Regions from separate parts of the Sphaerotilus microaerophilus genome, predicted to be linked through region 2. Evidence: predicted binding sites of a transcription regulator. Region 2 holds the regulator's gene; the other holds the start of a gene.

Region 1 (14,967 bases), 1.6 Mb from region 2:
CCCACGGTGGACCCACGCCCGCCGGCCATCGCCAACCTGCACCTGTTCGGCATCGTGCAGTACATCGGCTTCGACCGGCTGGCCGATTGGTGCGCCTTCTATGGCGAGCTGTTCGGCTTTGCCGAGCTGCCGGCGGAACAGAGCTTCGGCGTGCTGACCCAGGGCCGCATCCTGGCGAGCCCTTGCGGCACGCTGTACTGGCAGCTGATCGAGCCGGCGCCGGATGCGATCGACATCGACCCGGAGGAACTGCTGCAGCGCGTGGCCTTCGGCACGCCGGATGTGCTGGCCTCGGTGGCCGTCCTGAAGGCGCGCGGCGTGGACTTCGTCGAGTCCCCCTCGGGCGTGCACAGCGGCAGCCGCGGCGCGCTGACGCGGCCGTCGGACACCGGCCCGACCTTCGAGTTCGTCCACGACCCGCGCTGAGCAGCCTCCGGAGAACGCACCATGAACCTGCAGCGCAGCGTCGCTTCGGCCCACATCGCCGATTTCGGCATGGACACCATCACCCTGGCCGGCCCGCTGGAGGCCAAGCTGGCGGCGATGAAGGCGGCCGGCTTCGGCCAGGTGATGCTCGCCGCGCGCGACATCGTCGGCCACCCGCAGGGCATCGACGCCGCGGTGGCGGCGGTCAAGGCCTCGGGCCTGCGCGTCACCGGCTTCCAGGTGCTGCGGGACTTCGAAGGGCTGAGCCGGGGGCCGGGCCGCCCCAACCCCGGCGGTCCCCCTCGGGGGGCGGGCGCCGCAGGCGACCTGGGGGCCACGGATACCGGGCACCTGCACGGCTACAAGGTCGACATCGCCAAGCAGATGATCGGCATGGCCCGCGCGCTGGGCGCCAAGGTGCTGCTGGCCTGCAGCTCGACCTCCCAGCACGCCAGCGGCGACCTGGACGTGATCGCCCGTGACCTGCGCAAGCTGGCCATGCTGGCCCTGCCGCAGGGCATCAAGGTGGCGTTCGAGGCGCTGTCCTGGGGCCGCCACATCAACGAGATGCACCAGGCCTGGGAGGCGGTGGAACGTGCTGACATGCCCAACCTCGGCATCGGTGTCGACTCTTATCACGTCTTCGCCACCAACACGGCGCTGCAGTGCCTGGACGACGTCGACCCGGCCAGGATCTACCTGGTGCAGCTGGCCGACTTCATGTGGCAGGAGACCCGCACCGCGCAGGAGCGCATGGAGACGGCGCGGCACTTCCGCGTCTTCCCCGGCGAGGGCGTGCACAGCCAGGCGCTGGCCGAGCTGGTGCGCAAGCTCGACGCCATGGGCTACCGCGGCGACTACAGCTTCGAGGTCTTCAACGACGACTACCAGCAGCTGCCCCTGCCCTACGTGGCCGAGCGCGGCCGCAACTCGGCCATGTGGCTGGCAGAGAGCGTGCTGCGCCGCAGCGTGCCGCTGCCGGGCCAGATGCGCCTGCGCAGCGTGGCCTGAACAGCGGGGCCCGGGTCAGCCAGCGCACCCAGCCAGTGGCCGCACCCGGTCGATCGGGCAGCCGGCCGCGATCCAGGCCTCGAACTCGTCGGCCAGGCGCTGGCTCTCGGCGACCGCCTGGCGCCAGTGGCGCACCCGCTGCTCGGTGGGCAGGGCTTTGAAATCCTGCCGGTCGGGCAGCTTGCCGCCGGGCAGGGTCGCCACCCAGGCCGGGTCGGGGCAGAGCACGATCAGGTTGTCCAGCCACGGGCTGGCTCGGTGGCGGCGCTTCCAGGCCTTGTCCAGCCAGCCGGGGATCAGCTGCGGCGAGAAGTGCGGGTACAGCACCAGCCCGGCGCTTGCCTCGTCCACCGCCAGGCCGGACCAGGGCCAATGCAGGTGGTAGTCGGTGATGCCGCCATCCCAGTAGGCGCCCGATGGGCCGCCCGGGATGTCGTGCACTGCGCGCAGCCAGAACGGGATCGAGCCGGATGCCAGGATGCTCGGCTGCAGGTTGTCGGCCGTGAGCGCCACCTGTGCGGTCGGGTAATCCGACAGGACCAGCGGCAGCGGCTCGCGCGGGTCGGAAAACACCACCCGCTGCAGCCAGGCGCCCAGGGCGCGGCGGCTCATTGCATTGGTCGCGTAGGCGCCCAGATAGCCCGCGACGGTGCGCCCGCGCTGCTCGCGGTGCAGCAGCCCATGCCGGCCGCGGCTCGTGACCACGTGCAGGCGCAGCCGGGGGTGGTTCAGGATCTCGCCGGCACGGTCGTCGAAGTGGGCGCGCAGCAGCTCGCCGAAGCGCAGGCTGACGTTGGTGGCGGTCTGCGCCTGCCCGGTGGGCGGGTCGTAGCTCTCGGCGATGTAGTCCTCGGCCAAGCGGCGCAGGGCGGCGTCGGCATCGTCCAGCATCGCGCAGGCCATGCGCCAGGCGCCGATGCTGGCACCCACCAGGTGCACGCTCGGGCCCGGGCCGCGCAGCCAGCGGCCGAACAGGAAGCGGTCCAGCGGGTTGAGCGCGAGGCCCTTGGGCCCCCCTGCCGCCGCAGGCACCGCACGCACGTCCTGCGGGCGCAGGCCATGTTCACGCAGATGAGCCAGCGCGCGCGGGCCGGCATGCAGGCTCAGGGCCGGGGGGGCAGCGATCGTCACAGGCGCATTCGGCGCGAATCAGTGGCCACTGGCCGCCGGGGGCGCCAGGGGGACCGCTGAAGCCGGAAGGCCGGCCGAGGGCGCACTCGCTGCCTCGGCAGCCGCATCCGCGGCGGTATCCATGCCGATGCTGCGTACGAAGCCGCCACTGACGTACTCGCTGTAGAGCCAGTCGCCGCCGCTGTCGGTCACGCCGTCCGGCACGGGCATCGAGGCCACCGGCACGCCGCGCAGCGCCCGGTCCATGTAGCTGATCCAGATCGGTAGGGCCAGGCCACCGCCGGTTTCTTTCGCACCCAGGCTGCGCGGCTCGTCGTAGCCCAGCCAGACGACCGCCGCCACGCTGGGCTGGAAGCCAGCGAACCAGGCGTCCACCGAGTCGTTGGTGGTGCCGGTCTTGCCGTAGAGGTCCGGCCGGCGCAGCGCGCCCTGGGCCCGTGCCGCGGTGCCGCTGCGCGTGACCTCCTGCAGCAGCTGGTTGGTGAGGAAGACGTTGCGCGCCGGCAGCACGCGCAGCTCCTCGCTCAGCGGTGGCGCAGGCGGCGCCTCGTAGACCACCCGGCCCTGCACGTCGGTGATGCGCTCGATCACCAGCGGGTCGACCTTGAAGCCCCCGTTGGCCAGCACCGCAAAGGCGCCGGCCATCTGCATCGGCGTGGTGCTGCCCGCGCCGAGTGCCAGCGTGAGGTTGTCGGGCTGCTTGGCGGCATCAAAGCCAAAGCGGCTCACCCAGCCAAGGGCCTGCGTCAGGCCGATGTGGCGCAGCAGGCGGATGCTCACCAGGTTCTTGGACCTGGCCAGCGCCTGGCGCAACGTCAGCGGGCCGGCGAACTCGCCGTCGTAGTTCTGCGGGTTCCAGGCGCCTTCGACATCGGCGTTCTCCAGCGGCGCATCGTTGATCAGCGTGGCGGGCATGATGCCGTGCTCCAGCACCGCCGAGTACAGGAAGGGCTTGAAGCTCGACCCCGGCTGGCGCCAGGCCTGGGTGACGTGGTTGAACGGCTGGCGCGTGAAGTCGAAGCCCCCCACCAGCGCGCGCACCCGCCCGGTCGCCGGGTCCAGCGACACCAGCCCCCCCTGCACCTGCGGCCACTGCGACACCGACCAGGCCGGCACCTGCGCCGCCGTTCCCGTGGCCGCCTTGCCGCCCTTGGCGCCCTGCAGCACCACCCGCAGGATCGCACCACGCGTGATCGCCAGCGGCTTGGTCGCCTTGGGCGCCAGGGCCGCCTGCACCCAGCGCAGGCCATCGCCGGTGATCGAGATCACCTCGCCCGTGGCCAGCTGGGCGCTGATCTCCTTCGGGCTGGCCTGCAGCACGATCGCCACGCGCAGCTCCTCGTCGTCGCGGTGGTCCTTCAGCGCCTGCGCCACCGCCGCGCTGCCCGGGCCGGCATCGGCGCTCAGATCCTCCTGGTCCTCCGGACCGCGCCAGGCCTGGCGGCGGTCGTGGTCCAGGATGCCGCGCCGCAGTGCCGCCCAGGCGGCCTGCTGGTCCGCCGCGATCAGCGAGGTGGTGACCTTGAAGCCCTCGGTGTAGGCCCGCTCACCATAGCGCTCGAACACCGAGCGCCGCGCCATCTCGGCCACGTACTCGGCGTGCACCGAGGTGGCCTGACGCGGCCGGATTACCAGCTTCTCGGCCCGGGCGGCGTCGTGCTCGGCCTGGGTGATCTTGCCGGTCACCAGCATGCGCTGCAGCACCACGCGCTGCCGGTTGGTGGCGCGCTCCAGGTTGGTGATCGGGTTGGCGTAGGCCGGGTTCTGCGGCAGCCCCGCCAGCATGGCCGATTCGGCGATCGACAACCGGTCCAGCGGTTTGCCGAAGTAGGCCTGTGCCGCCGCGCCAAACCCGTAGGAGCGGTGCCCGAGGTAGATCTGGTTCAGGTACAGCTCCAGGATCTGATCCTTGCTCAACTGCTGCTCGATGCGCAGCGCCAGCATCACCTCCTTGAGCTTGCGCTCGACCGTGCGCCGCGACGACAGGAAGAAGTTGCGCGCCACCTGCTGCGTGATGGTGGAGGCGCCCTGGCGCATCCCGCCGGTCAGCGCGGCCCAAGCGGCCCGCCCCAGTCCAACCGGGTCAACGCCGTGGTGCTCGTAGAAGCGCGCGTCCTCCACCGCGATCACTGCGTCCTTCATGCGCTGCGGGATCTGCGCGACCGGGATGAACTGCCGCCGCTCCGAGCCGAACTGGGCGATCTCCACGCCATCGCGCGTCACCACCTGCAGCGGCTGGCGCGGCTGGTAGTTGATCACCTGGTCCAGCGAAGGCAGTTGCGGCAGGATGGCCGCGGCAGCCACCCCCAGCAGCAGCAGGCTGCCTGCGGCCAAGCTGCCCAGCACAATGGCCGCCCGCCGCGCCCGCGGATCGGCCTGCAGACGCCGCCAGGCAACGGCCAACCTCTCCCTCCACGACGGGGCTGGAGAGAAGTCGGAACGCGGATTTTCTTGATCGGACATCGAGGGCGCGTGAAAGCTGGCCAGGGAAACGGCCCGCGGATTGTCGCCGCTGCGGGCCACACGGCAGCCAGACCCTGGGCGGGGCAGCAACCAGAACGCACCCCACGGCGCCCGCCCCACCGGCCATCAGGCGACGGCTGCCACAGCCCCTCACACTTTTTTCGTATCAGGCGCTTCAGCTTGCCGCCGCAATGGCCGATGTCGCGTCATCGACCCGTCAGAGCGGCCGGCCCGCCGGGCACGCCCCGCAGGACTCAACAGGAACCCACGCATGAACGACACCGCGCAACTCATCAGCAAGGTCCTGGTGCTGGAAGGCGACAGCGCCTGCCACGACCGCATCAAGGCCTTCTGCGAGGACAACCACCTGCTTCCGCTCAAGGCCTATGCCGACAACGTGATGTCCGTCCTGAAGAGCAACGTGGATCTCGGCGCGATCTTCCTTTCCGAGCGCTTCAACGACCAGAGCGACGGCGGCATCCTGCTCGGGCGCAGCATCCACGCCGCCCGCCCCGAGCTGCCGATCTTCCTGCGCCGCAACGAAGGCACGCCCATCGACCTGAGCGACCTGCCCGAGCCGGACCGCGACTGCTTTAGCGCCGGCTACACCGCCGCGCGCATGCACGAGCTGCAGCCCAGCATCGACCGCTGCATCTTCAGCCTCGTCTACCCCCACGCCCTGGTGCGCGGTATCGAGGAGCTGACGCTGGTGGCGCTGCGCAACCAGTTCATCGACATCGAAGTCGACGTGCAACCTCCGCAGGTGGTGCGCGACCGCATCATCTTCGGCGAGCTGTTCAGCCTGATGCCGCTGGAGAGCGACTGGGGCCGCGGCTACCTGATGCTGCAGACCGAGGAACAGGCCCTGATGGACTTCGTGCGCCAGGGCAAGACCCTGCTGCCGGCCGACTACGACAGCTTCCGCGACGTCAACAACGTGCTGGCCGACATCACCAACCTCGTCTGGGGCACCTTCAAGAACCGCTTCGTGGTCAACGACACCGGCTCCGGCCACCTGACCCAGGTGCCCATCATCGTCAACCACCAACATCGCTACATCTCCTTCGGCAGCGACGACCCCCAGCTGTGCTTCCGCTACACCCTGCGCGACCCCGACCCCGCCAACCCCGTGCGCGTCGTGCTCGACCAACGCTTCGTCTTCAACCTGCGCTGGCTGCCGGACAACTTCCGGGAGAACGAGGCGGCGATCGATGCGCTGGTGCACTCGGGGGGGTTGGAGTTGTTTTGACACGGGTGATCTGCCATGCACATCGAACTGTCACGCCGCCTCGCCAGCCAGGGCTGGTCCTTGCAGGGATCCGCGCTCTCGGCGCCCGCCCAGTGGGTGCTCTACTTCGGGCCGACCGACGCGCTGCATGACGGCGCCATCGCCCGCGAGCTGCACGAGTGCCACCCGCAGGCCATCATCACGGGCTGCAGCACCGGCACCACCCTGCTGGGTGCGGATGTTGCGGACGACGAGGTCTGTGCCGCCGCGCTGCGCTTCGACCACACGCGCATCGCGGCGGCCAGCGCGCCGCTGGCCCGGGCAGCCGACTCCCGCGGCTGCGGCCAGCACCTCGGCCAAGCGCTGACCGCACCGGACCTGGCGCTGGTCGTGGTGCTTTCACAGGGGTCGGTGGTCAATGGCAGCGAACTGCTGGCCGGGCTGAGGGACCGCCTCGACGGCCCCGGCAGGGCGGTCCCGATCGTCGGCGGGCTGGCGGGAGACGGTGGCCGCTTCCAGACCACGCTGGTGGGCCTGGGCGAGCACGTCGCCGCCGACCAAGCCGTGGCCATCGGCCTGTATGGCCAGCGCCTGCAGCACGCTGCGAGCGCCGTGGGCGGCTGGGAGTCCTTTGGGCCACCTCGTCGGGTGACCGGTGCAGATGGCAACGTGCTGCGTGAGCTGGACGGTCGCCCCGCGCTGGACCTGTACGAGCGCTACCTCGGCGAGGAAGCTGCCGGCCTGCCCGGCACCGCGCTGCTGTACCCACTGCGCATCTGGCCGCCCGGGCAGCCCGAGCTGGGGGTCGTGCGCACCGTGCTGGCCATCGACCGCGAGGCACGCACCATGACCTTCGCCGGTGACCTGCCGCAGGGCTGGTCCGCCCAGCTGATGCGCGGCCACCATGAGCACCTGGTCGACGGCGCCGAGGCCGCCGCCCGCACCGCCGGGCAGGCGCTGGCCTGTCCGCCGGCCAAGCCGACCACCGGCGACACCCTCGCCCTGGTGGTCAGCTGCGTGGGCCGTCGCCTGCTGATGGGCCAGCGCACCTGCGACGAGGCCGAAGTCACCGCCGCAGCGCTGCCCGCCGGCGCACGGGCGATCGGCTTCTACTCCTACGGCGAGCTGGCACCCAGCGTTCCTGGCGGTGCCTGCGACCTGCACAACCAAACCCTGGCGGTCACCCTGATCGCCGAGTCGGCCGGCTGAGCCCCATGCACAAACTCCTCGTCAAACAACTGCAGCGTGCCCGATGCGGCGAGGGCCAGGTCGACCTCGACCGCCTGTGCACGTTGGTCTCGTCCGCCTACGACGACGATGAGCGCGACCGGCAGCGCATCGCCCGCGCCAACCGCCTGATGGGCGAGGAGATCGACGAAGCCCACCGGCGGCTCGAAGCCGTGGTCGACTCGCTGCAGGTGCAGAACACCCGCTTCGAAGCCGCCCTGGAGAACATGAGCCAGGGCCTGTGCATGTTCGACGTACAGCAGCGACTGGCAGTGTGCAACCGCCGCTTCGCGGCGATGTTCGGCCTCGACGCCGCCGCCCAGGTCGGCCGGCGCCTGGTCGAGGCGCACAGCGACTGCGATCCACAGGGCCAGCCGATCTCGCCCTATCTCGCCCTGATGCACAGCGCACGCCGCACCGCCCTGCAGCGCGACTGCACCGACGGGCGCATCCTCGTGGTCACCCACGAGCCCCTGCCCGACGGCGGATGCGTGCAGACCTACGACGACGTGACCGCCTGGCGGCTGGCCGATGCCCGCATGGCGCGCATGGCCTCGCACGACGCCCTGACCGACCTGCCCAACCGCGTCCTGCTGCGCGACCGCATCGACAACGCGCTCGCCACGCGGGCGGCTGACCGCCACGTAGCGCTGATGTGCCTGGACCTCGACCGCTTCAAGGCCGTCAACGACAGCCTGGGGCACCCGGCCGGTGACGCGCTGCTGCTGCAGGTCACCCAGCGGCTGCGCCAGCACGTGCGCGCCAGCGATACCATCGCCCGCCTGGGCGGGGACGAGTTCGCCATCCTGCTTGACCAGCTCAGCCCGGTAGCGAATCCTGAAGAACTGGCAGAACGGCTGGTCCATGCGATCGAGCAGCCCTATGACCTGGACGGCCAGACGGCCAACATTGGCGTAAGTATCGGCATCGCCCTGGCACCGCGCGACGGCGAAGACGCGGTCACCCTGGTCAAGCGCGCCGATCTGGCCCTCTACAACGCCAAGGCCAGCGGTCGCGGCCGCCACAGCTTCTTCGACCCAGCCATGGACGAAGCCGCCCAGGACCGTCGCACGCTCGAGATCGATCTGCGTCGTGCGCTGGAGGTGGGTGAGTTCGAGTTGCACTACCAGCCCTTGTTGCACGTAAACAGCCAACAAGTCAGTGGTTTCGAAGCGCTGCTGCGCTGGCGCCACCCCCAGCGGGGCCTGGTGCCACCAGGCGACTTCATCCCGATGGCCGAGGACCTCGGCCTGATCGTGCCCATCGGCGACTGGGTGCTGCGCCGCGCCTGCCGGGATGCCGCCCAGTGGCCCACCCCGCTGCGTGTGGCCGTCAACGTCTCCGCGCGTCAGTTCACCCTCGGCCAGGGGCTGGTCGACAGCGTGCGAACGGCGCTGGCCGACGCCGGCCTGCGTGCCGAGCGGCTGGAGCTGGAGATCACCGAATCGGTGCTGATGGATCACAACGCGGCCACCCTGGAAGTCCTGCACGCACTGCGCGGCGACGGCGTGCACATCGTGATGGACGATTTCGGCATCGGCTACTCCTCGCTGGCCTACCTGCGCAGCTTCCCCTTCGACAAGGTCAAGATCGACCGCTCCTTCGTCCACGAAGTCAGCCACAAGGCCGACGCGCTGGCCATCATCCGCGCCGTCAGCGGCCTGTGCAGCAGCCTGGGCATCGCCAGCACCGCCGAGGGCGTCGAGACCGCCGAGCAGCTGAACCTGGTGGCGAGGGAGGACTGCACCGAGGTGCAGGGCTACCTGTTCAGCCGACCGGTGCCTGAAGGCGACATCCCGACCTTGCTGGCCCGGCTGGCCGGGTTGGGTGAGGTGGCCCTGGCGGTCGTGGTGGCCAGCGGTCAGGACAGCTGACCGCCACACACCCGGCCCTGGGCACAGCTCGCCGGGCAGGGAAAGGCCTTCCAGGCAGCCCGCCCCCCGTCGGTCAGGCCGAAGGCAGAGACGCCCCCCAGCGCTCTACACCGGCCAGCCGGTCGGCCGCGAGACTCTTCAGACGCAGCAACGCCTGGTAGCCGGCTCCGTCTTCCCGCCCGTGGAACCGCTGCTGCGCATGGTGGAACACCAGGATCGCCTCGGTGGCCTGCTGGTTCTTCAGGTGCAGCGACATCAGCAGCTCATAGCCCCGTGCCTGGTCCGGTTGAATCGCCACAGCACGCCGAATCAACGCGATCCGGTCTGGCCCGATGGCGTCACTGCCCAGCAGGCTGGCCTGCGCGGCGGTCCACGTCGAGCGAACGAAGTCCTGCCGCAGGCGCTCACGGAAGGTCGTCACCGCAGCGCTGTCGTCTTCGGGCAGAAAATCTCCCGCGTAGGTCGCCAACACGGCCCACAGCTGCTGAGCATCATCGCCAGCGTGCCGCAGGGCGGACTGGAATCGCAGCGCGTCGACCCCACAGCACTGCGGATCGATCGACACCTCCCCCTGCTGCAAGTGCAGCCAGGGGATCACATCGGCCTCGGCAGGACTGCCGAGCCGCCTCAGCCTCCACAGCGCCACCTTGAGGTTGTGACGCGCCTGGTCACCCTCCGCATCCGGCCACAGGCAATCACACAGACTTTCCGCACGCACGTGCAGCCCACCCAGCGCAATCAGGGTGCGCAGCAACGTCGACGCCCGTCGCCCACGACCCCAGCCCCGATCCGGCAGAACGCGGCCGTCCACGGCCAACTGAAAAGAGCCCAGCGTCGTGATCTCGACGCGACAGCGAACGGGCCAAGCGCCTGTTGTGCCGCGACTGCACCCGGAACGCCACTCAGATGCCCAGGCGTTTGACCGATGCAGAGGCAGCGGCAGCGGATGCCCCGCGAACACCTGAGTTGCCTCCTCGCGCGCAGCCGCAGCTTCCCGCTGCTTGCCCTGGAGCTCCTGCCAGCGTGCGCGTTCCAGAAGCGCGGAGATCAGGTGGAGTCCAAACCCACGACGGCGCCAGTCCTGCTCATGCTGTTCGAGGACCACCAAGGCCTCGGCTCCTAACCCCTGGTCGAACAGACTCTGTGCAAGCAACAGGGCGGGCACCAACCGGGCCGCGGCGCTTCCGCTCGACACACCCTCCTCCATCGCCAGGCGCGCATGGGTCGCCGCATCGACCGGGCGGCGTGAGACCAGATCGGCCACACCCAGCGCGTAGTGCATGTAGCTCTGGTAGTAGCTGCGTTGGGCTGGAATCACAAGTGTGCGGAGTCCATCGGCGGCCCGTTCGCATGCCTCGCTGTCGCCCCGCCTGGCCAGGTCGAGTAGCCGGTGCGCCTCGAACATGAGCCGAAAGTGCATCGGCAGACCTGCCTGGATGCGTCCCTCGTCGAGGTCCTGGAGCAACTCGACCTCCCTTGGGCCGCATTCAGCACCCAGCGCGCGCGCCAGAAGCGCCGCGCTGCCGAGGTACAGGGCAGGAATCGAGGCGCGTTTCTCGGGTGGAACCAAGTACGCGGCATCGCGAATCACAGCCTGCGCCGCGTGCAGATCTCCGAACAACAACTGCAGATGCGCCTCGGCCGCTGCTCCCAGGAGACGTAACGGCGTCGAGTCCGCGCGCCTGACGGCAAGATGCATGCGCGGCAGCGCCGCTTGTGAGGCGAAGAGGTCAGCTAACCCCCGCAGTTCTGCCGCCAGTATGTGAACGCACAACGCACCACCAGCCACACCGGAACAACCAGCCGCCAGCACCTGTTCGCCCAGTGCGATCCAGTCGTTCGATGCCTCCAGGCCCCACCCTCGTTCGGCAACTCTCATCAGCGCCACGATCACGGCTGCTGCGGCCTCGGTTGTCTCGCCTTCGGCCAGCGCCCTCCTGATCTCGCGAGCCGTTTCGACATCGCCGTCGAAGAACCGGTGCATCACCGGCACGGGCGCTGCACATGCCGTCTCCATTTCGAACCAAGGGCGCAACGCGTCGCCCATTGCCGTCTCACCCGCACGAGTCATGACGCCACCCCTACTTTGCCTGGAGGCAACCTCGATCTCCAGTCCGTCTGCTGTTGATTCTCCGAGCGACGCCCCCCCTCCATCTTGAGTTCGCTCAATACAACTGGAACGTCTCGACTCGCGCGACACACCTTGAAACAAACCACCCTCCAAGAGGTGACTTGCCCGTAACCCAACCGGTAGAAGAATAAAAAAACGGTGATCAAGTTGGCGTGAAAACAGTTGGATCCGCGTCTGTGCAGCAGTGATCGGAAAAAACGATTCGACCTGTCGAAAGCCCTTGTTCAATGCAAGACAAAGGAGTGGTGAAATGGCAAAGAAGGCATTATTGGTAGGCATCAATGACTACTCGCCCGCGGGTACTGGCGGTCCGGACCTGCGCGGATGTGTCAACGACGTTCGTGATGTTGCAACCACGTTCAGCGTCATGGGCATCGTTCCGGCAAATCCTGCTTCCATGCGGATCCTCACCGATGCGAGGGCGACCCGCGCCAACATCCTGGCCGGTCTCAAATGGCTGGTCACCGGGGCAAAAAGAGGCGATACCTTGGTTTTCCACTACTCTGGGCACGGCTCACAAGTCGTGGATGTGGGAGGAGATGAGCCCGAAGCGGCTCCCAAGAAGGACGAGACGATCTGCCCTCACGACTATGCGACTGCAGGAATGCTCAGGGACGATGACTTGCGGGGCGTAATTGCCGGTCTCGCAGCAGGGGCAAATCTTGATGTGATCCTGGATTCATGCCATTCCGGCACCGGGACACGGGATATGGCCGCGTTGGCAACCATGCCGGATGAGCAGTCGGTCGCCTACCGCTATATCGAGCCGCCACTGGATTACGGCTTCTTCCTGGAAGCCGATCCAACCCTGCCGAGCCATGGCATTCTGAAGCCCACCGTGAACACGGAAGGAGCGCGGGAAGCGGTGGTAGTAGCCGGGCTGAACCATGTCCTCTGGGCAGGCTGCCGCGAGTATCAGACCTCCGCCGAAGCCAACATTGGCGGAGCATTCCGCGGTGTGTATACATACTGCTACTGCAAAGTGCTGCGCGGTGCCGGGGTGGGCATCACCCGCGCCAGACTCGACGCCCAGGTCTCTGCCCTCATCCGGAGCATGGGCTACGCCCAGGTGCCGCAACTTGAGGGCACAAGGGCATCGTTCGCCGAACGGGTTTTCACCTGAAGGCCGTTTTCCGTACTGCAGTTGGAAGTCCATGCGCCGTTGGGCTGGCGTCAGGCAGTTGCCCAAGTCGAGTAAATCAGGGAGTACCTCAGCCAAGGCCGTCCCGTCCAGCGGCCATTTTTACTGGGCGTCCTCGACGCCCTTCATGAATGGGAGCAATCATGTTGATCACATTGGATATCTTCTCCGGGCGCCCCAATCCTTCCTGGCTCTTGTCGGCCAAGGATGCGGACAAGTTGCTGCAGCGTGTCGCAGGCCGTGCCGTGCAGGATGAAACGGCCGTGGAGAGCGTGTTGGGGTTCCGCGGATTCGTGGCGGCAGCCCAGGGCGACGACAGTCTGCCCGCGGAACTGCTCTCCAGTTTCCGACTGGGCGGTTTGCTGCCGGCGGATGTCACACTCGGTGACGACAGGACGCCTGCACTCACGGCCGATGAGAGTGACGACGCGGTGCGCTGGTTGCTGCATACCGGCCGCCATGTGCTGGACGACGAACTCCAAGCCTACGTGGCCGACGTTCTGAATACCCGGTCTCTGGGAGACGCGCCCGCGGAACCTGCCGCCGAAGACGAGGGAAGCCTGCAGGAGGATGCCGGTGATGCCCGCGCGCCCTGCGTGATCGCCAACACAGCCTACAACGCAGCGTTCTGGAATCGACCGGACGTTCAGCCGAAGAACAACTGCTACAACTATGCGATGAACCATCGGTCCGACACCTTCGCTCAGCCGGGTCGTATTTCTGGACACCCAATTGTCCCTCCAATTACTTGTGCAAGCGTATCCACCGCTGCAGCATGGGACGGTTGCAAGGCCACCTGCAGCGGGTCCAACAAGAATGTGGCGTTGGTGGTATGGCCAGGCCACGATTACCATTGGTATCGCCGTCATTCAAATGGTTTCTGGGGCCACAAACCAGGCTCGACCGCAGCCCGCAACACTGACAACCGAGGTAGGGTGATCGGCGGGGCCCTTACCCCGCAGAACTGTGATCGTGGTCCCTATGTCCATTTTTGCGGCTACCGTTACTCACCGACCGGCATGCGGGTCAGGTGAAAGTGACAGGGGAGCCCTGTAGCAGGAGATTTTTACATGAGAATAGAAATTGATATCTACAGCGGCCGCCCCAACCCCGGTTGGAATCCCACGCCCGACGAGGAGGTGCAGTTGCGTCGCCTCCTCAGGAGGGTCACCGCTCCCTCGGAGGCCCCAGCCCCAGAGGATCTTGGCTACCGCGGGTTTCTTGTACTCGATGCCACCGACGCAACCAGTCTGGGATCACAGTTGCGGGTCTACCGCGGCAGGATCTACAGCGAAGCAAGGGGTGCCCGCAGGGCGTGGGCGGACTTCGGGGGAGTGGAAGATTGGTTGCGTCAGCAGGCTATCCACCACGGCCTCGGGGATCTGTTGCCCTGACACACGGTCGGGATTCAGCCGCGTTCCGTATCGCAGATCCGTGATTCTTGAAAAAGTTACCACTCGTACAAAGGAGAGATCAAATGGTCAGACCATCCAACCCGACACAACCTTCTGGACACTGCTCCGGCGAGTACTGCTCCAGCGACGAGGTGCGCACCGGTTTCTTCCAGGGTGTGGTCATGCCGCGCCGAGCGATGCAGTACGCTGTCGTGGACGGCATGGCGGTGTTCGAGGGTGACATCATTCTGGGCTCCGCCGAAGAGATGGAATTGGTTGCAGACGCCGTGCGTGGGGGCACGGCAGCGCCGGCAGACCTCGGCGAACTGGCGCGGGGATGTGTGATCACCGGCCAGAACTTCCGCTGGCCGAACGCCACCATCCCCTACACCATTGACCCGGCCCTGCCCAACCAGCAACGCATCACCGATGCCATCGCCCACTGGCAGACCAACACCCGCATCCGCTTCGTGCTGAGGACTGCGGCCAACGCCGGGCAATATCCCAACTACCTGACCTTCCGGCCCGGTAATGGCTGTTCATCCTATGTTGGCATGCGCGGCGGCCAGCAGTTCATCAATTTGGCCGACGGCTGCAGCACGGGCAACACCATCCACGAGATCGGCCACACGGTCGGGCTTTGGCACGAACAGAGCCGTGAGGACCGCGACAATTTCGTGCGCATCGAGTGGCAGAACATCACCCCAGGCGTCGAACACAACTTCAACCAGCACATCACCGACGGCGACGACATCGGCGCCTACGACTTTGGCTCGCTCATGCACTATGGGGCCACGGCCTTCTCGAAGAACGGCCAGCCCACCATCGTCACCCTCGGCGGACAGGCAATCGGCCAGCGCAACGGACTGAGTCCGAACGACATTGCTACGGTTCATGCCATCTATCCGCCGCCTAAAGTCGTCGTCAAAGACATCAATGAT
Region 2 (14,967 bases):
CACGCCACTGAGCCGGCAGGCGTAGATCGCGTTGCGCAGGGCGGCAATCGCTTCGTAGCGCGTGAAGCTGCGCCGCCAGGCCAGCACCACCCGGCGCGTGGGCACCGGATCGGTGAAGGGGATGTAGCCCACCAGCGGTGCACCCTGGCTGGCTTCGGGCCGTGGAATCGACAGCTGCGGCACCACGGTGATACCCATGCCCGAGGCGACCATGTGCTTGATGGTCTCCAGCGAGGAGCCCTCGAAGCTCTTGCGGATGCCCTCCGCGTCGCTGGCAAAGCGGGCGAATTCCGGGCAGACCTCCAGCACGTGGTCGCGGAAGCAGTGGCCATTGCCCAGCAGCAGCATGGTCTCCTGCTTCAGCTCGGCCGACGAGATGCCCGATCGGGTCGCGAGCGGGTGTTTCACCGGCACGGCCACCATGAAGGGCTCGTCGTACAGCGGTGCGATCGCCAGGCCGGTGTCGGGAAAGGGCTCGGCCAGGATGGCGCAGTCCAGCTCGCCGGTGCGCAGCATCTCCAGCAGCCGCACGGTGAAGTTCTCCTGCAGCAGCAGCGGCATCTGCGGGACGCGCTCGATGGTGTGGCGGACCAGCTCGGGCAGCAGGTAGGGGCCGATGGTGTAGATCACCCCCAGGCGCAGCGGGCCAGCCAGCGGGTCCTTGCCGCGCCGGGCGATCTCCTTGATCGAGGCGGCGCTTTCCAGCGTCGCCTGGGCCTGGCGCACGATCTCGTCGCCCAGCGGGGTGACGCTCACCTCGCTGCCACCGCGCTCGAAGAGCTTGATTTCCAGCTCCTCCTCCAGCTTCTTGATGGCCACCGACAGCGTCGGCTGGGAGACGAAGCAGGCCTCGGCGGCTCGGCCGAAGTGTCGTTCACGGGCTACCGCCACGATGTATCGCAACTCGGTGAGGGTCATGTCGTTCTCCTGCCGTCGCGGCGTGGGCGCGCTGGGAGCATCGATTGTGGGCACAAATTCACGGGGTGGGATGGAGCGCTTTTCATGGCTTTTACCCGTATAGCCCGGAAGTACCATGCTGTACATCCCACTGAGGAGGGCGATATATGCAAAATCCACCCTCCGGGTGTCGGTGATACTGCGCCTGTATCGCTCACCGCTGCTACGCCTTGCTCGCCCGCTTCCTGTCCGATGCTCAAACGTATTCCCACTGAACAGCTGCGCCTGGGCATGCACATCCACGAGTTGTGCGGGTCCTGGATGGACCATCCGTTCTGGCGCAGCCGTTTCCTGCTCGACGACGCCCAGGACCTCAAGCGGCTGTGCAATTGCGGCATCCGCGAAGTCTGGATCGACACCGCCCGCGGGCTGGATGTGGTTGGCGGCGTCAGCGAGGCCGAGGCGGTCGAGGCGGTGGAGCGCGAACTGGTGGCGGTGGTCGAGGCCCCCATGCCCGAGATGCCGGTGAGCGCACGCGAGGAGTACGCGCGCGCCGCCCAGCTGTGCCGCCAGGCCAAGCAGCAAGTGCAGTCCCTGTACCAGGAGGCCCGGCTGGGGCGGGTGATCGAGCCCGACGGCTGCCTGCCACTGGTTGACGAGATCATCGGCTCGGTGGCGCGCAACCAGGGCGCGCTGGCCAGCCTGGTGCGGCTCAAGACACAGGACGAGTACACCTACCTCCATTCGGTGGCGGTGTGCACGCTGATGGTGGCGCTGGGGCGCACCCTGGGCCTTGGGCCGGACCAGCTGCGCGAGGTCGGCCTGGCCGGCCTGCTGCACGACATGGGCAAGGCACGCGTGCCGCTGGAGGTGCTGAACAAGCCGGGCCGGCTCACCGATGCCGAGTGGCAGCTGATGAAGCTGCACCCGGACTGGGGCCACGAGATGCTGACCGCCAGCGACGGCGTGTCGACCTTGATGCTCGACGTCTGCCTGCGCCACCACGAGAAGTTCGACGGCAGCGGCTATCCCGGCGGGCTGGCTGCTGACGCCATCCCGCTGCATGCGCGCATGGGGGCGGTCTGCGATGTTTACGACGCCATCACCTCTGCGCGGCCGTACAAGGCACCCTGGGATGCGGGCGACGCCGTGCGCCAGATGGCGCAGTGGAAGGGGCATTTCGACCCGAAGCTGTTCCAGGCCTTCGTCAAGACGGTGGGCATCTACCCGATCGGCACGCTGGTGCGGCTGCAGTCCGGCCGCCTGGGCGTGGTGATCGAGCAGCACGGGGGCTCGCTGCTGACGCCGCAGGTCAAGGTCTTCTTCTCGACGCTGGCCATGACGCGTTTCCCGCCCGAGCTGGTCGACCTGGCCCAGCCCGGCTGCAGTGACCGCATCGTCGGGGTGGAACTGGCCGAGCGCTGGGGCTTCCAGGACCTCAACTCGCTGTGGTTGGGGACGGCGGCGCCAGCTTGAGGCATGCTGGCGCAATGGCGTGCCAAAGTCAGGCCCGGCGGGCTGACTGGCCACGCGGCCGCCAGCGTGCCAGCATCAGCGCGTTGGTCAGCACGCTGATGCTGCTGGCCGCCATCGCGGCCCCGGCGATGACCGGGCTCAGGAAGCCCAGCGCCGCCAGCGGGATGCCGATCACGTTGTAGAAGAAGGCCCAGAACAGGTTCTGGCGGATCTTGCGCGTCGTGCGGCGCGAGATGTCGATGGCGTCGGCCACCGCGCGCGGGTCGCCGCGCATCAGCGTGATGCCGGCGGCCTGCATCGCCACGTCGGTGCCACTGCCGTCGGTGTGCGTGATCGCCAGTCCCACATCGGCGGCTGCCAGCGCCGGGGCGTCGTTCAGGCCGTCGCCCACCATGGCGACGCGTTCGCCCGGCGTTGCAGCGGCCTTCAGTGCATTGATGACGCCGGCCTTGTCGCCTGGCAGCACCTCGGCGCGCACCTCGTCGATGCCGATCTCGCGTGCCACCGCCTGCACCGCGTCGTGGTTGTCGCCGCTGAGCAGCAGGGTGCGCACCCCCAGCGCGTGCAGCTGTGCGATGGCATCGCGCGCCGTCGGCTTGACCGTGTCGCCAAAGGCCAGCGCCGCGAGCAGGCGCGGCGCTGCGGCATCGCTCACGTCGGCCAGCCACGCCAGCGTGTGCCCGGCGGCCTGCCAGGCCTGGGCGGATCCGGCCAGCGGCGCGAAGGCCGCCTCGCTCCGCCCTTGGCCCAGCCCAAGCCCTACCCCCAGCTCCTCCATCCAGCGCCGACTGCCCAGGCGCAGCGCGTGCTGCTCGACGCTCCCGGCCACGCCGCGGCCCGCCTGCGCACGCAGCTCGGTGGCCGTGCCGGTGGACAGGCCCTGCGTCCGCGCGGCGGCCAGCACTGCACGCGCCAGCGGGTGCTCGCTGCCGGCCTGCAGGGTGGCGCACCAGGTGAGCGCCTCGCGTTCGTCGACGCCGGGTGCAGCGGCAAAGCCCACCAGTGCCGGCCGGCCGGCGGTGAGCGTGCCGGTCTTGTCGAAGGCCACTGTGCGCACCGCGTGGGCCAGTTCCAACGCCTGGGCGTCCTTGATGAGGATGCCGTGGCGGGCCGCCACGCCGGTGCCTACCATGATCGCAGCCGGCGTCGCCAGGCCCAGCGCGCAGGGGCAGGCGATCACCAGCACCGCCACCGCGCGCAGCAGCGCCTCGGTCCAGTCACCCAGCAGCCAGCCGCTGCCCAGCAGCGTGAGCGCAGCGATGCCGACCACCACCGGCACGAACACCGCGGCCACCTGGTCCACCAGGCGCTGGATCGGCGCCTTCTTCGCCTGCGCCGATTCCACCAGCCGCACGATGCGCGCCAGCGTGGTTTCCGCGCCCACCGCGCGGGTGCGCACGATCAGCCGGCCTTCGCCGTTGACGGCACCGCCGGTGACGCGCTGGCCTACCTCGCGGGCCACGGGCAGGCTCTCACCGGTGAGCAGCGATTCGTCGACGTGGCTGGCGCCCTCGATCACCTCGCCGTCCACCGGGACGCGCTCGCCGGGGCGCACCACCACCACGTCGCCCACACGCAGCGCAGCGAGCGGCCGGTCTTCCTCCTGGCCGTCGGGCCGGCGCACATGGGCCGTTTCCGGGGCGAGGGCGCGCAGCGCATGGATGGCGTCCACAGTGCGGTGGCGCGCGCGCGCCTCCAGCCACTTGCCCAGCATCACCAGGGTGATCACCACCGCGGCGCTCTCAAAGTAGAGGTGCGGCATCCCACCCGGCTCGGCGCGCAGCAGCAGCCAGGCCGACAGCCCATAGGCCGCGCTGGTGCCGATGGCCACCAGCAGGTCCATGTTGCCGGTGCCGGCGCGCAGCGCATGCCAGCCGGCCCGGTAGAAGCGCGCGCCGAGCCAGAACTGCACGGGGGTGGCGAGCAGCCACTGCAGCCAACCGGGCAGCATCCAGTGCGCGCCGAGCAGGTCGCCGGCCATCGGCAACGCCAGCGGTGCGGCGAGCAGCGCGGCGATGACCACGCGCGGCCCCTCGCCCAGGCGGGCGGCGAGGCCGAGGCGGTCTGCGAGGTTTGCGCCGGCCGGCGCGGTACCTCCAGCCGTGCCGGGCGCAGCGTCTCCGAGCAGGCGGGCCTCGTAGCCCGCCTTCCCGATGGCGGCCAGCACGCCCGCCGCATCCTGGCTGCCCGCCGCGAGTCGCACGTGGGCCTGCTCGGTGGCGAGGTTGACCTCGGCGTCCAGCACGCCGGGCAGCTTGCGCAGCGCCCGCTCGACCCGCCCGACGCAGGAGGCGCAGGTCATGCCGCCCACCGCCACATCCAGCTCCAGCTGCGGCACCTGGTAGCCCGCCGCCTCGATGGCGCTCGCCAAGCGGGCGGGTGCCAGGCCGCGCGTGGCCTGCACGGTGACGCTGTCGGTGGCCAGGTTGACGGCCGCCGCCTCGACACCGTCCAGCTTGAGCAGTGCCCGCTCGATGCGGGTGGCGCAGGTGGCGCAGCTCATGCCCTGGACGGGGAGCTGCCAGGTCTGCACGGCCGCCGCAGCGGTGCGTGCCACGGGCGTCGTGGCCGCAGGGGCGGGAGTCTGGGGCGGCGGGGAGGGCATCATGGCCATTCAGTCTTGTCCTGCATCAAGTTGGTGGCATCCGATTCTGCGAAGATAGTTGCCTTCGGTACCGGTGGGGGTGTGTGCAGGGCCGTGCAATGATGCACGCTGGTGCGCATCCTGACTGGGCGAGAGGGTTGCCGCCGCGGTGTCGCGCGGCCAGATCGTGATCTTGCTCAAGTTTGTGGAGCTGCCATGTTTGAACTCACCCTGCCCGACATGACCTGTGGTCACTGCGTGGCGAATGTCCAGCGCACCGTGCAGGCGCTCGATCCGCAGGCGCGCGTGGATGTGGACCTGAGCGCCCACCGCGTGAAGTTCGACACCAGCGCCAGCGAGGAGCAGGTGCGTCTGGCGCTGGAGGAAGAAGGCTACCCGGCCGCGACCTGACGCGGAAGCCTGACCGAAGAAGACCCAGAAGATCAAGAAGAGCGGCCCATCGGCCGCTTTTTCCATTTTCGGCCGAGTCGGAAACGGCGTTGGTCGACCAGGGCGGAATACCGCCCGATTCACGGCGCTTATCGCGCTCAAGTCTGGCAGGGGGCTCGGAAGAATGACGAGCCACCCCTCATCCCCCTGCCATGGCCGACAGCGCTCAAGACAAGCACCTGCCACCGACCGCGCGACGACTCCAGAAAGCGCGGGAGGAAGGCCAGGTTGCGCGCTCACGCGACCTGGGCCACTTCGCGGTGGTTGCGGCGGGCCTCGCGCTGTTGATGGCGGCAGCGCCGTCGCTGGCGCAGTGGCTGCGTGACCTGCTGGGCGCCGGCCTGCGCTTCGACGTGCGCACAGTGGCCACGCCCGCGGCGATGCTCGATCGGCTCGGCCAGCTCTTCATGCCGGCGCTGCTGCTGTCGCTGGGGCTGGGCAGCGCGATGGCGGTGGTGGCACTGGCCACGGCCATCCTGTCCGGCGGTTGGGTGTTCACGCTCAAGCCGGTGATGCCCAACTTCGGCAAGCTCAATCCGCTCGCCGGACTGGGCCGCATCGTCTCCAAGGCGCAGATTGGCGAGATGCTCAAGGCGGTGCTGCTGGCGCTGTTGCTGGGCAGCGTCGGGGCGGCCTACCTCTGGGCGCACCTGCAGGATTTCGCGCTGACGCAGTCGGTGGGGTTGCCGGCGGCCTTCGTGGCGGCGAGTGACCGCATCGTTTCCGGCCTGTGGCTGCTGGTGCTGGTGCTGGCGGCCTTTGCGCTGGTCGACGTGCCGCTGCAGCGCTTCCTGCACACCTCGCGCCTGAAGATGAGCGTGCAGGAGGTCAAGGAAGAGCACAAGCAGCAGGAGGGCAGCCCCGAGGTCAAGGGCCGCATCCGCCAGCGCATGCGTGAAGTGGCCCGCCGGCGCATGCTGGCCGCGGTGCCCGGCGCTGATCTGGTGGTGATGAACCCGACCCACTACGCCGTGGCGCTGAAGTACGACGACGGCCGCGACGGCGCCCCCCGCCTGGTGGCCAAGGGCGCCGACCTGCTGGCGCTGAAGATCCGCGACATCGCCCGCGAATCCAAGGTGCCCGTGCTGCAGGCGCCGCCGCTGGCGCGGGCGCTGTATGCCCACGGCGAGCTCGACCGCGAGATTCCCTATGCGCTGTACAGCGCGGTGGCGCAGGTGCTGGCGCATGTGTTCCAGCTGCGCGCCGCGTTGGCCGGGCGCGCGCCCTGGCCGGCCGACCTGCCCGTGATCCCGGTGCCACCCGAGCTTGACCCGCACAACCCGAAGGCACAGCCAGCGACGGCTGAACCGGCATGAACCCGCTGATCCAATCCTTCCAGCAGCAGCTGCAGGCCCGCCTGGGCCCGCATGCCGGGGCCGCCAAGGCGCTGGCCGCGCCGATCCTGATCCTCATGGTCCTGGCCATGATGGTGCTGCCGCTGCCGGCCTTCGCGCTCGACCTGTTCTTCACCTTCAACATCGCCACGGCGCTGATGGTGATGCTGGTGGCGTCCTACATGGTCCGGCCGCTGGACTTCGCCGCCTTCCCGACCGTGCTGCTGCTGACCACGCTGCTGCGCCTGTCGCTGAACGTGGCCTCCAGCCGCGTGGTGCTGATGGACGGCCACACCGGCCCGGGGGCCGCGGGCGCGGTGATCGAGGCCTTCGGCCACTTCCTGATCGGCGGCAACTTCGCCGTCGGCCTGATCGTCTTCGCCATCCTGGTGGTCATCAACTTCGTGGTGATCACCAAGGGCGCCGAGCGCATTGCCGAGGTCGGTGCGCGCTTCACCCTGGACGCGATGCCCGGCAAGCAGATGGCGATCGACGCCGACCTGAACGCCGGCCTGATCGACGAGAAGGAGGCCAAGCGCCGCCGCGCCGAGGTGGGCAACGAGGCGGAGTTCTTCGGCTCCATGGACGGTGCCAGCAAGTTCGTGCGCGGCGACGCCATTGCCGGCATCCTGATCCTGTTCATCAACATCGTTGGCGGCTTCATCATCGGCGTGGCCCAGCACGGCCTGGGGGCCAGCGAGGCGGCCAACTCCTACATCGTGCTGGCGGTGGGCGATGCGCTGGTGGCGCAGATCCCGGCGCTGCTGATCTCGGTGGCCGCGGCGCTGGTGGTCTCGCGCGTGGGCAAGGAGCAGGACGTCGGCACCCAGATCCTGGGCCAGATGTTCAAGTCGCCGCAGTCGGTGGGCATCGCCGCCACGCTGGTGGCCCTGCTGGGCATGGTGCCGGGCATGCCGCACTTCGTCTTCCTGCTGATCGCGGGTGGCCTGGCGGCGCTGGCGCGCTGGATGCACCGGCAGGCGCAGGCACCCAAGCCCGCCGAGCCGGCCGCCGACGCGCCCGATGCCCCCAACCCCAACGCCGAGGCCAGCTGGGACGACCTGCAGCCGGTGGACACGCTGGGCCTGGAGGTGGGCTACCGCCTGATTGCGCTGGTGGACAAGGACCGTGGCGGCGACCTGCTCAACCGCATCAAGGGCGTACGCAAGAAGTTTGCCCAGGAAGTCGGCTTCCTGCCGCCAGCGGTGCACATCCGCGACAACCTGGAACTCAAGCCCAGCATGTACCGCCTGACGCTGCGCGGTGCGGTGGTGGGCGAGGGTGAGGCCTTCCCGGGCATGCACCTGGCGATCAACCCCGGCCATGTGAAGACGCCGCTGCAGGGGCAGGCGACCACCGACCCGGCCTTCGGCCTGCCGGCGATCTGGATCGACGATAGACAAAAAGAAACAGCTCAAATGGCTGGATACACCGTGGTTGATTCCTCGACCGTCGTGGCCACCCATCTCTCACACTTGATGCAGACCCATGCAGCCCGCCTGCTGGGCCGCACCGAGACCCAGGCACTGGTCGAGCACGTGACCAAGCTGGCCCCCAAGTTGATCGAAGACGTGGTTCCCAAGATGGTTGGCATTCCCACCCTGCAGAAGGTCCTCCAGCTGTTGCTGGAAGAGGGCGTGCACATCCGCGACATGCGCTCGATCGTCGAGGCGCTGGCCGAGCACGCCGGCTCCGGCCTCAACGACCCGCAGGAGCTGTCGCGGCGCCTGCGCATCGCGCTGGCCCCGGCCATCGTGCAGCAGATCTACGGCAGCCAGCGCGAGCTGGATGTCATCGCCATCGCCCCCGAGCTGGAGCGCCTGCTCGGCCAGGCGCTGAACTCGGCCAACGGCGCGGTGCTCGACCCGGGCGTGGCGGATCACCTCAGCCGCGGCGCGGCCGATGCCGCGCGGCGCCAGGAGGACCTCGGCCTGCCAGCCTGCCTGCTGGTGCCCGATGCCATCCGCAGCCCGGTGGCGCGCCTGCTCAAGCGCGCCTCGCCGCGCCTGCGCGTGCTCGGCCACAGCGAGATCCCGGACACCCATTCGATCCGCATCGGGTCCCTCATCGGAGGCAACGCATGAAGTCAACCGCCCCATCCGCCGTGCGGAATCCCGCTGAGCCGACCCGCCAGGAGGCCCCATGAACGTCAAACGCTTCGTCGGTCGCAACTCGCGCGAGGCCATGCAGAAGGTGCGCCTGGCCTTCGGCGACAACGCCGTGGTGCTGTCCACCAAGCCCTGCAGCGACGGCATCGAGGTGCTGGCCATGCCCCCCGAGACGCTGGCGGCGATCGAGCGCTTTGGCGAACAGGCCCCGGCCGCTGCCGCCGCGGCCCGTGCCGAGCCGGCACCCGAGCGCCGCCCGTCGCGCCCTGCTGCCCCGTCCGAGGCGCCTGCGGCCCGGTCCGCATCGTCGGGGGAAGGTCGTTCCGGCTCCCTGCGTGCGCGGGTGGCCGAGCAGGAGGCCCGCAGCAGCCTGAAGCCGCCCCCCGATCCGATCCAGGAGGACGTGGGCACGCTGGCGATGAGCACGCTGTCCTTCCAGGACTATGTGCGCGAGCGCATGCTCAAGAAGCGCCAGGCCGAGTTGCGCGAGCAGGCCACGAAGCCGGTGCCCGTGTCGCCCCAGGCCATCGAGCAGCGCCTGGCCCAGCGTGAGGCGGTGTCGATGCCGAGCTACCCCGAGCTGATCGCGGCCGCCCAGGCCGATGGCCTCCCGCTGGACAGGCCCGCCCCCGCTGCGTCGCAGGCTGCCACGCCGGTGATGCATGAGGCCCTGCTGGGCAGCGGCCGCAGCTCGGCACGTTCTGCCGCCACGGCCCCTGCGCCCGCACCGCAGGCCCGCCAGGAGCCCCGTCAAGAGCTGCGCCACGAGCCGCGCCACGAGCCGCGCCCGGAGCCGCGCCGCGAACACCGCCAGGACAGCCGTCAAGACGGCCGCCACGAGAGCCACCATGCCGCGCCGCCCGACTATGGCGACACCGACTTTGCCCTGGCCGATGCGGCCGCGCCGCACGAGCCGGCCCCGCGGGCCCGGCCTGCCGCACGCAAGGTGCTGCCGCCCGTGCCACAGCCCGTGGAGGCCGCGCCGGACAGCCGCCAGCAGTCGGACATGATGAACGAGATCCGCGCGATGAAGGGCCTGATCGAGGAGCGCTTCGGTGCCCTGGCCTTCATGGAGCGGCTGCAGAAGAGCCCCAAGCAGGCCCAGCTGACCACCCGGTTGCTGGGCTGCGGCTTCTCGCCCGCGCTGATCCGCAAGCTGGTCGACAGCCTGGGTGACGAGGTCGTCGACGAGCTGGCCTGGGCCGGCGAGGTGCTGCAGCGCAACCTGCTCACCGGCGAGTCCGACGCGGCGCTGGAAGACCAGGGCGGCGTGTTCGCGCTGGTGGGCTCCACCGGCGTGGGCAAGACCACGTCCACGGCCAAGCTGGCGGCGGCCTTCGCGACCCGCCACGGCGCGGCCAACCTGGGCCTGATCACGCTGGATGCCTACCGGCTCGGTGCGCACGAGCAGCTGCGCGCCTACGGCCGCATCCTGGGCGTGCCGGTGCACACCGCGCATGACCGCGTGGCGCTGGAGGACCTGCTGGACCTGCTCTCGGCCAAGAAGATGGTGCTGATCGACACGGCCGGCCTGGCGCAGCGCGACACGCGCACGCGCGAGCTGCTGGAGATGCTCTCGCACGCCAGCATCCAGCGCCTGCTGGTGGTCAATGCCGCCCAGCAGGGCGAGACCATCGAGGACGTGCTGGTGGCCTACAAGGGGGCGCAGGCCAAGGGCATCGTGCTGTCCAAGCTCGACGAGGCCGTCAAGCTCGGCCCGGCGCTGGACGCGCTGATCCGCCACCGCCTCAAGGTGGTCGCGGTGGCCAATGGCCAGCGCGTGCCGGAGGACTGGCACCGCCTGACCGCCCAGGCCCTGATGCACCGTGCGCTGCGCACGGCCGGTGCCCAGGCCTGGCGCATGGATGCCAACGACGTGAACCTGCTGTTCTCGGCGCCGCCGTCGCCGGCGTCAGGCGCACGCCGCTCGCGTTCCGCGTCGCCCGCCCCCGGATCCGGCCAGTGATGCCGACACTCATCAGCGCCCAGGGAGCCTGAAGATGTCCTACCCGCCTCGCTTTCGTCGCACCATGCCGGCCGACCAGGCCGACGGACTGCGCCGTCTGTTCTCCACCCGCGCGGCCCGCTTCGTGCCGGTGGTTTCCAACCCCTTCATCGCCCACGGCGGCGTGCTGATCGAGCGCCTGTGCAGCGTGCTGGAGGAGATGGACCTCGATACCCTGCTGGTGGACGCCTCCGAGCGTGGCGGCCCGCCACGCGAGCTGGCCAGCTTCGACCTCTCCGAGGGGATCGAACCGCTGTCGCAGCGGGTGTCCTACCTCGCTGCGCGCGGCCTGCCGGTGCGCTGGGTGGACAGCCGGGGCTCGACCCGGGCCTTCCTCGATGCGGTGGTGGACGCCGCACCCTCCAGTCAGGTCGTGCTGGTGCTTGGCACCGCGGTGGACCTGGTGCGCCTGTTCGGTCGCGGTGACGAGGGCCTGTCGCGCCCGCGCCCGGTGGTGCTCTGCGACGAGCGGCCCGAGTCGATGAAGCATGCCTACGCCGCCATGAAGCTGTTCGCCCAGCGGGCCGACTGGCTGTCCCACGACCTGCTGATGTGCTCGCCGCCGGAATTCCCGCAAGGGGAGATGGTGGCTTCGCGCCTTGCTTATTGCGCCGATCATTTCCTGGGCGGGGTGCAACATGCCGCTGTGCAGGTTGATCCGGCTGAGCCGCCCACCGCCGCGCCCTCGCGGTCGCTGGTGCGCCTCGTCGAAGGCCTGCTGGAAAGTGCCGCGGCCTGCACCGCGAGCGACGACATGGTCTGCGGCAGCCAGCGTGCCGCCCTGCCTTCGCCGCGCCAGGCCTACCTCTGAATTTCCCCGGAGCCTCGGTATGTACACCGCCAAGGGTCGTCTCGACGCCAACGCCATGCTCAAGCAGTACAGCCCGCTGGTGCGGCGGCTGGCGCACCAGATGATCGCCAAGCTGCCGGCCAATGTGGAGCTGGATGACCTGATCCAGGTCGGCATGATCGGTCTGACCGATGCGCTGACCCGCTTCGACACCGGCCAGGGGGTGCAGTTCGAGACCTTCGCCACCCAGCGCATCCGCGGCGCGATGCTCGACGAGCTGCGCGGCGCCGACTGGATGAGCCGCGGCAACCGCAAGCACCAGCGCGACATCGAGGGGGCCGTGCACCGCCTGGAGCAGCGCCTGGGCCGCGCGCCCCACGAAAGCGAGATCGCCAAGGAAATGGGCATCACGCTGACCGACTACCAGGACCTGCTCAACAAGGTGCGCGGCACCCAGCTGATCTACCTGGAGGACATGGGCGGCGACGAGGGCGACAACGACTTCCTGGACCGCCACGTGGCCGAGGAGGGCGCCGACCCGCTGGCGCGCCTGAACGACTACCGCATGCGCGAGGCCCTGGTCGAGGCGATCAAGAACCTGCCCGAGCGCGAGCAGTTCGTGATGAGCATGTACTACGAGCAGGACATGAACCTCAAGGAAATCGCGGCGGTGCTGGGCGTGACCGAGTCGCGCGTGTGCCAGCTGCACAGCCAGTCGATTGCCCGGCTGCGCTCGAAGCTGCGCGCCTGGTGAGCCTGCAGCCGCGCAGGAGGTGACGGATCCCGCGGCAGGCTGCACCCAGACACAAGACAGCAAGACCACCAGACAACACGACAACAAGACGACGAGCCGATGGCGAGGCAGTGCCACTCCCGCAAGACCGTCACGATTTGGAGACCCCGATCATGCTGAGCCTGCTGCGCCCCCGCCGTCCCGCGCCCACCGCCGATGCACCGCTGGCCGCCGCGCCGGCGGTCGATGGTGGGGCCATCGTACGCAGACTCGCCGGCAAGGTGTCGACCATCGGTCGCGATGCCGCCGAGGCGCGCGGCGTGATCGAGGACACCCAGCGCGTGGTGGTCTCCCAGGTCGAGGCGATGCACGCGCTGACCGATCAGCTTGCGCAGGTGCAGACCGCGCAGGACGCCATCGGCCAGGCCACGAGTGCCAGCCTGGAGGCCGTGACCCGCGCCCGCGCCGTGGTGGCCGAGGTGGCCAGCGAGGTGGCCGGCATCGTGCATGTGCTGCACGAGGTGTCGGCCGCGGCCGGCGACATCACCCAGATCGCGCTGCAGACCCGCCTGGTGGCCTTCAATGCCTCGGTGGAGGCCAAGCGCGCTGGCGAGGCAGGCCGTGGCTTTGGCGTGGTGGCCGATGCGGTGAAGGACCTGGCCGGGCGTGTGGAGGTGTCCTCCAAGACCATCATGGGCACGCTGGCCCAGTTGGACCAGCGCATCGAGGCCTTCTCGCGCGAGATCCGCATCGACACCGGCCCGGCGGTCAGGTCGGGTGCCTCCCAGGGGTCCATCCACCGGGCCTTTGCCGATGTCGAGACCGACGTCCAGCGCATCAATGTCGCAGCCCAGGGCAGCCGCGACATCTGCCTGCGCGTGAGCGAGCGCACCGAAGGGCTCGGCCAGGACATGCAGGCCGCGATGATCGGGCTGGACACCGCGATGTCCTGCAGCGACCGCTTCCTGCGGGTGTCCGAGCAGCTCATCGACGAGCTGGCCGCCAGTGACGTGGCCACCGACGACACGCCCTACATCGAGGCCGTGCAGCGCGTGGCCGCCCAGGTGGGCGCGGCGCTGGAACAGGCGCTGGCACGTGGCGACATCTCGGCGGCCGATCTGTTCGACGAGGCCTACCGGCCGATCCCGAACACCCGCCCGGCGCAGCACCTGACCCGCTTCGCCCAGCTGACCGACCGGTTGCTGCCGCCGATCCAGGAAGCGATGCTGGCCTTCAGCCCCAAGGTCGCGTTCTGCATCGCCGCCGACCGCAACGGCTACATCGCCACGCACAACCGCAAGTACTGCCAGCCGCAGCGTGGTGACCTGGCCTGGGACACCGCCAACAGCCGCTACCGACGCATCTTCGACGACCGCACCGGGCTGGCGTCGGCGCGCAACCAGAGGCCCTTCCTGCTGCAGACCTACCGCCGCGACATGGGCGGTGGCAAGCATGTGCTGATGAAGGAAGCCGCCGCCCCGATCACCGTGGCCGGCCGCCACTGGGGCGGCATGCGGCTGGCCTACCAGTTCTGACCCGCGTCCTGGCGAACGCCAGGCGCAGGATCAGGTCCGGCTTCAGGCGCAGGTGCTGCCGCCGCAGCCGGAGATGGCCGCCTCGGGCTGGACCGGGCGGTCGATGCGGCCGCTGGCCGCGTCATAGCCCACCTCGCCCATGTGGAACACCAGGGCGGCATCCATCATCTGGGCATGCTGCTCGAACCACTGTGCCAACTCGGGCAGCAGGCGCGGGATCAGCTCCTCCTGGCCCTCTTCGACCACCCGGCGGCGCACCTCGCGCAGCAGATCGAGCACCTGCTTGTGCTGGTTGCTGTGGCAGTTCTCCGGTGTGAAACCGGTGGCGGCCATCCAGCGATCCTCCTGTGCAAAGTGCTCGACGGTGTGCTCCACCAACGCGTCATAGCGCGCCAGCACATCCGGCGCACCATCCAGCCGGGCCGCTTCCAGCTCGTTGAGCAGCACGACGAACTCCTGGTGCGTCTGGTCCATCTGCGGATGGTTGTTGGCGATTTGGTCGTTCCAGGCGAGGAGGGTCATGGCGCGTCGAGGCAAGGAAACACCGGCCCGCGGCCGGCGATATGGAACCGCGAGCCTAGCAAATCAGGGTCCATCCTGGCTTGCTCGGCATCAAGCTGGGCGGAGCGGGAACGCGGTTCGGCCAGGACCGGCTCAGGGGTAGAGGCCCCGCATTTCGCGCGCCATCAGGATGCGCTCGCAGGCCACGGCGAAGGCCGCGGTGCGCAGCGGGATGCGGTGCTGGTCGGCCATGTCCCAGATGCGACGCAGGGCCTCGACCATGATCTTGTCCAGCCGCACGTTGATCTCGTCCTCGGTCCAGAAGAAGCTGGAGAAGTCCTGCACCCACTCGAAGTAGGACACCGTGACACCGCCGGCATTGCAGATCACGTCGGGCACCACGAGGATGCCGCGCTCGGCCAGCACGTCGTCGGCGTCGGGCAGGGTCGGGCCGTTGGCGCCCTCCAGCACGAGGCGGGCGCGCAGCCGGTTGGCCCGCAGCACGTCGATCTGGCCTTCCAGGGCCGCGGGGATCAGGATGTCGCAGTCGATGC

What was found. Region 2 encodes FliA, which starts transcription of late flagellar genes. Its sites were predicted from a motif close to CTAAAGTTTNNNNNNNNNNNGCCGNTA; they were not measured.
Region 1: a site for FliA is predicted at 5,206-5,232, ahead of NGK70_RS13035 (chemotaxis protein CheX). Genes of this name have one in related genera too.

The regions. Positions count from the first base shown of each region.
Region 1 is NZ_AP025730.1:2,992,797-3,007,763, reverse strand. It holds gene NGK70_RS13055 (4-hydroxyphenylpyruvate dioxygenase) at 1-426, shown strand, start outside; gene NGK70_RS13050 (sugar phosphate isomerase/epimerase family protein) at 448-1,437, shown strand; gene NGK70_RS13045 (patatin-like phospholipase family protein) at 1,453-2,568, opposite strand; gene NGK70_RS13040 (PBP1A family penicillin-binding protein) at 2,587-5,031, opposite strand; gene NGK70_RS13035 (chemotaxis protein CheX) at 5,303-6,280, shown strand; gene NGK70_RS13030 (FIST signal transduction protein) at 6,296-7,468, shown strand; gene NGK70_RS13025 (putative bifunctional diguanylate cyclase/phosphodiesterase) at 7,474-9,360, shown strand; gene NGK70_RS13020 (AfsR/SARP family transcriptional regulator) at 9,434-11,407, opposite strand; gene NGK70_RS13015 (caspase family protein) at 11,742-12,614, shown strand; gene NGK70_RS13010 (hypothetical protein) at 12,776-13,666, shown strand; gene legP (Dot/Icm T4SS effector Zinc-dependent metalloprotease LegP) at 14,110-14,967, shown strand, end outside.
Region 2 is NZ_AP025730.1:4,620,099-4,635,065, reverse strand. It holds gene NGK70_RS19765 (LysR substrate-binding domain-containing protein) at 1-918, opposite strand, end outside; gene NGK70_RS19760 (HD-GYP domain-containing protein) at 1,150-2,373, shown strand; gene NGK70_RS19755 (heavy metal translocating P-type ATPase) at 2,402-4,978, opposite strand; gene NGK70_RS19750 (heavy-metal-associated domain-containing protein) at 5,174-5,368, shown strand; gene flhB (flagellar biosynthesis protein FlhB) at 5,560-6,723, shown strand; gene flhA (flagellar biosynthesis protein FlhA) at 6,720-8,825, shown strand; gene flhF (flagellar biosynthesis GTPase FlhF) at 8,884-10,815, shown strand; gene NGK70_RS19730 (flagellar biosynthesis protein) at 10,850-11,665, shown strand; gene NGK70_RS19725 (RNA polymerase sigma factor FliA) at 11,685-12,398, shown strand; gene NGK70_RS19720 (methyl-accepting chemotaxis protein) at 12,551-13,912, shown strand; gene NGK70_RS19715 (hemerythrin domain-containing protein) at 13,955-14,434, opposite strand; gene NGK70_RS19710 (Glu/Leu/Phe/Val family dehydrogenase) at 14,567-14,967, opposite strand, start outside.